DNA from 2 places in the Pseudokineococcus sp. 1T1Z-3 genome. Region 2 is predicted to be linked to the other one. Evidence: riboswitches for the same ligand, from Rfam matches in the RefSeq annotation. Region 2 holds a riboswitch; the other holds the start of a gene.

Region 1 (2,368 bases), on a different contig from region 2:
GCCGCCGTCTCGCTGCCGGCGGAGGCCCTCCCGCACGAGGCGCCGACGCCGTGGCGAGGGGTTCCCGCGGCTGCCGCCGTGACCTCCGTGCTCGCCGACCCCGACCTCCTCGGCTGCGCCGTCCAGCCCCTCGTCGACCTGGAGAAGGCCGTCGTGGCCGGCTACGAGGTCCTCGCCCGCCCGCACGAGCGGCTGGCCACCGGCCCGCACGAGCTCTTCGCCGCGGCGACCGACCCGGACGCCCTGGGCGCCCTCCACGTGCTCGCCCTGCGCGGCGCCCGCCGGCTGCGACCCGACCTGCCCCCCGACACGTTCCTGTCCGTCAACGTGGACCCCAGGGCGCTGGCGGACCCGGAGGTCCTCGAGGAGCTGGAGAGCTGGGGGGACCTCGGCGGGGTCGTCGTCGAGGTGCTCGAGGGGGCATGGCCGGAGGACTCCAGGGCGGTCTTCGAGGGGCTCGCCGCCGTGCGGGACGCCGGCGGCACCGTCGCGCTCGACGACGTCGGCGCGGGGTGGTCGGGTCTCTCGCGGATGCTCGAGGTGCGCCCGTCGGTGGTCAAGGTCGACCGGGGGCTGGTGGCCCGCCTCGGCACCGACCCGGCCGCCGAGGCGACCGTGCGGGCGGTCGGCGAGCTCGCCGGCACCCTCGACGCGTGGGTGTGCCTGGAGGGGGTGGAGACCTCCGAGCAGCTGCGAGCGGCCCGCCGCCTCTGCGTCCCGCTGGTGCAGGGCTTCCTGCTCGGCCGCCCGGCCCCGGCGTGGCCGACGCCGGACCTGGGGGTGGTCCGCGAGCTCGCGTCCCCGCTGCGTCGCCGCGGGCTCGGCCCGCTCGTCGTGGACGCCGAGCCGGGCGGGCTGGAGCTCGACGGGCACGACCGGCCCGTCGCGGTGCGCGCCCTCCAGCCGGACAGCACCCCGTGGTGGCACCCGGTGACCACCCTGTCTCCCGACACCGACCCCCGGCGGGCCCTGGCCCGCGCCATGGCCCGCCCCGCCGCGGACCGCTTCGCCCCGCTCGTCGTCACGGCGGCCCACGGGCGCGCCCTCGGCGTCGTGCACGTCGAGGTGCTCGCGACGGCGGTCGCGACGGCGCAGCGCTAGGGCCAGGGCCGGCGGCGCGCTACAGTCCCGCGCGGACGACAGGGGAGCGCCGACCGGCGCTGAGAGTGCGGCGGACGCCGCAGACCCTCGAACCTGAACCGGTTAGCACCGGCGGAGGGAGTCGGGACTCGCCGCCGCCTGCCCACCCTCGACCACGCCTGGCGTGGGCCGGGGTGGTCGGGCGGCGGACCCCTCGTGCACCGCACGGGAGGAGCACCACCATGAGCACCACCGCACGCACCACCACGAGCGGCGCGCCCCGCACCAGCAGCTGGCGCGTGGTCGACATCGTCGTCTGCTCCGTCGTCGGCGTCGCCGCCGGCGTGGCCCTGTGGGCCTGGGGCGCCTCGTCGAGCACGCTCGGCGCGCCGTTGAGTCTCTTCCCGCCGCTGTCGGCGCTGCTCAACGGCGGCTACCTGCTGCCCGCGCTGCTCGGGGCGCTCATCATCCGCAAGCCGGGGGCGGCGCTGTTCGCCGAGGTCCTCGCCGCGCTCGTCTCGATGCTCATCGGGACGCAGTGGGGCGCCCCCGTCCTCCTCTGGGGGCTCGCGCAGGGCGTCGCGGCCGAGCTCGGCCTCGCGGCGCTGCGCTACCGCCGCTGGGGGCTCGGGGCGGCGGTGCTCGCCGGGGCCGTGGCCGGCGTCTCCCCGGGCCTCATGGACACGACCTTCTACTACCCCGGCTGGGAGGCCGGCTGGAAGGTGGTCTACCTCGTCCTGTCCGTCGTCTCCGGGGCCCTGCTCGCCGGGGCGCTGGGCCACGTCGTGGTCCGCGCGCTCGCGCGCACCGGTGCCCTCTCGGGCGTCGCCGCGGGCCGGTCCGGGACGAGGGTCTGAGCGCGCCGCCCGCGGCGGCCGTCCGGGCCCGCGGCTGGGGGTGGCGGCACGGCGGGCGCCGGGCGCACGTCGTCCGCGGCCTCGACCTCGACGTGGCGGCCGGTGAGCGGGTCCTGCTGCTCGGCGCCTCGGGCTCGGGCAAGTCGACGGTCCTGGCGGCGCTCGCGGGGCTGCTGACGGGCGCGGACGCCGACGGCGAGGAGGAGGGGGAGCTGCTCGTCGCGGGCCGGCCGGCGTCCGAACGGGCGGCCCGGGCCGGCCTCGTCCTGCAGGACCCGGAGAGCCAGGTGGTCCTCTCCCGCGTGGGCGACGACGTGGCCTTCGGGTGCGAGAACCTCGCCGTGCCACCGGAGGAGATCTGGCGCCGGGTCCGCGAGGCGCTCGACGTCGTGGGCCTCGACCTGCCGCTGCGACACCCCACCGCGGCGCTC
Region 2 (2,368 bases):
CCGCGACCTCGTGCTGCGCCGGCTCGTGGAGTGCCTCGGGCGCGACCGCACCAAGCACCAGGTCGCCGAGGTCACCTCGCTCGGTCTCGTGCAGATGACCCGCAAGCGCGTGGGCCAGGGGCTCATCGACGTCTTCAGCGAGCCGTGCGAGGCCTGCCACGGCCGCGGCGTCCTGCTGCACGACGAGCCCCTGCTCGGGCGCGAGGGCGGGGGCTCCGACGGCAGGGGCTCCGACGGCAGAGGCTCCGACAGCAGGGGCTCCGACAGCAGGGGCCGGGCGTCCGAGGACAGCTCGGGCGAGGGCGGCAGGGGCAGCACGGGGGACGACGGCGCCGGTGAGACGGGCGGCCGCTCCAAGCGCTCGCGCCGCGGCCGCGGCGGCTCCTCGACGCCGTCGGCCGAGACGACGGCCGCCGACGAGGGCGAGCCCGAGCGGCGGGCGGCCTCGGCGCGCGAGGTGGCCGAGGCCATCGCCCGCGTCGCCCGTGCCTCCCGGCACGAGCACGAGGCCGCCGTGCGGGCGGTGACCGACGAGCACGGTCCCGCCGCCGGCGAGGAGGCGGCCGCGGCCGTCGAGGTCGCCGTCGGCAGCTCGCGCGACGCCCTCCCCGCCGGGGACGGCGCCGACCTCGCCGCCGTCGCGGCCGGTGACCCCGAGGACGGCGGCGAGGACGACGGGACGTCCCCGCGGGTCGGCGAGCAGGAGCCCGGCCTGGAGCCCTCGGTGCCCGTCGACGTCGAGGAGGCGGGCGTCGTCCCGGACGCCGAGACCCGGCCCGCCGAGGACCAGTCCGCCGAGCCGGCGCAGGCCCAGCCCGCCGAGGCCGAGCCCGTCGAGGCCGAGCCCGTCGAGGTGCAGGTCCAGCCCGAGGAGGCCGGCGAGCAGCCGGCCGCGGAGACGGCCCAGGACCCCACGGTCGACTGAGACCCGTCCAGAGACGGCCGACGACCCCTGGACGAGCGCCCCGCCGAGACCCTGTCCGGCGGGGCGCTCGTGCGTCTGGCTAGGGTCGGACCCGACACGGGGTGCTCGCCGCCACGACGGCGCCGGGCTGAGATCACACCCGTCGAACCTGCTCTCGTCCGCACGAGCGAAGGGATGTCGACATGAGCGCACGCCTGCTCACCCCGCACGACCGGCCGGGGGTGCGCGCGTGAGCACCGTCGCCCTCACCGTGGCCGGCAGCGACCCGAGCGGTGGTGCCGGCGTCCAGGCCGACCTCGCGACGTTCGGCGCGCTCGGCGCCTACGGCACCGCCGTCCTCACCGCGCTGACGGCGCAGAGCACCGCCGGGGTCGCCGGCATCCACGTGGTGCCGCCGGACTTCGTCGCCCAGCAGCTGGAGACGCTGCTCGACGACGTCGAGGTCCACGCCGCGAAGACGGGCATGCTCGCCACCGCAGAGGTCGTGGGCGCCGTCGCCGACGTGCTGGGACGGCGACCCGTCCAGCACCTCGTCGTCGACCCCGTCATGGTCGCCACGAGCGGGGACCGGCTGCTGCCCGAGGACGCCGTCGAGGCCGTCCGCGACCGCATGCTGCCGCTGGCGGACCTGCTCACCCCCAACCTGCCCGAGGCGGCCGTGCTGCTCGGCACGGACGTCGCCGGCTCGGCCGCGGCGATGGAGGAGCAGGCCCGCGGCCTGCAGGAGCTCGGCGCCGGCGCGGTGCTGCTCAAGGGCGGCCACGCCGCGCCCGGGCCGGACGGCGGTGGGGACGTGCTCGACGTCCTCGTCGACGCAGACGGCTCGGCGCACCACCTGCTCTCCCCGCGGCTGCGCTCGCGCTCGACCCACGGCACGGGCTGCGTGCTCGCCGCCGCGTGCGCCGCGCTGCGACCTCAGCGACCCAGCTGGCTCACGGCGGTCGAGGGCGCGCGTCGTCACCTCGCCCGCGCCATCGCCGAGGGCGAGCGCCTCGGCGTCGGCCGGGCGGCCCGCGCCGGTCGCGGGCACGGCCCGGTGCACCACCACGCCGGGTGGTGGGACGCCGAGACGGGCGCCCCGCTCGTCGGGGCGGGGGCGCCGTGAGCGCCTCGACGTCGACGGCCACCCCGCCGGCTGGCGGGGAGCTGGCCCGCCACCGGACCTCGACCGACGGCCGGCCCTTCGCCGCGCGGGTGGCGGCGCAGACGGCGGGCGTCCGCGCGGCGGTCGACCGGCTGCCCTTCCTCGCGGCGCTCGCGGACGGCTCGTTGGAGCCGGCGACCTTCCGGCACTACCTGGAGCAGGACGGCTGCTACCTCAAGGACTACGCCCGAGCCCTGGCCCTGCTCGCCGCGCGGGCGCCCACGCCGCAGGACGCGGCGGTGTGGGCCGGCTCGGCGGCGGGCGCCGTCGCGGCCGAGCGCGACCTGCACGCCGACCTC

The links. A riboswitch is a leader RNA that binds a small molecule or an ion and turns the genes downstream of it on or off. The one in region 2 is predicted to bind thiamine pyrophosphate.
Region 1: another riboswitch for thiamine pyrophosphate. It lies ahead of WDV86_RS04120 (ECF transporter S component); the one in region 2 lies ahead of thiD (bifunctional hydroxymethylpyrimidine kinase/phosphomethylpyrimidine kinase).

Annotation. Positions count from the first base shown of each region.
Region 1 is NZ_JBBHZF010000012.1:154,107-156,474, forward strand. Features, by position in the region: gene WDV86_RS04115 (EAL domain-containing protein) at 1-1,101, shown strand, start outside; TPP riboswitch at 1,138-1,225, shown strand; gene WDV86_RS04120 (ECF transporter S component) at 1,323-1,937, shown strand; gene WDV86_RS04125 (ABC transporter ATP-binding protein) at 2,030-2,368, shown strand, end outside.
Region 2 is NZ_JBBHZF010000026.1:118,555-120,922, forward strand. Features, by position in the region: partial or broken gene WDV86_RS12615 (Rne/Rng family ribonuclease) at 1-925, shown strand, start outside; TPP riboswitch at 1,013-1,117, shown strand; gene thiD (bifunctional hydroxymethylpyrimidine kinase/phosphomethylpyrimidine kinase) at 1,155-2,030, shown strand; gene WDV86_RS12625 (TenA family transcriptional regulator) at 2,027-2,368, shown strand, end outside.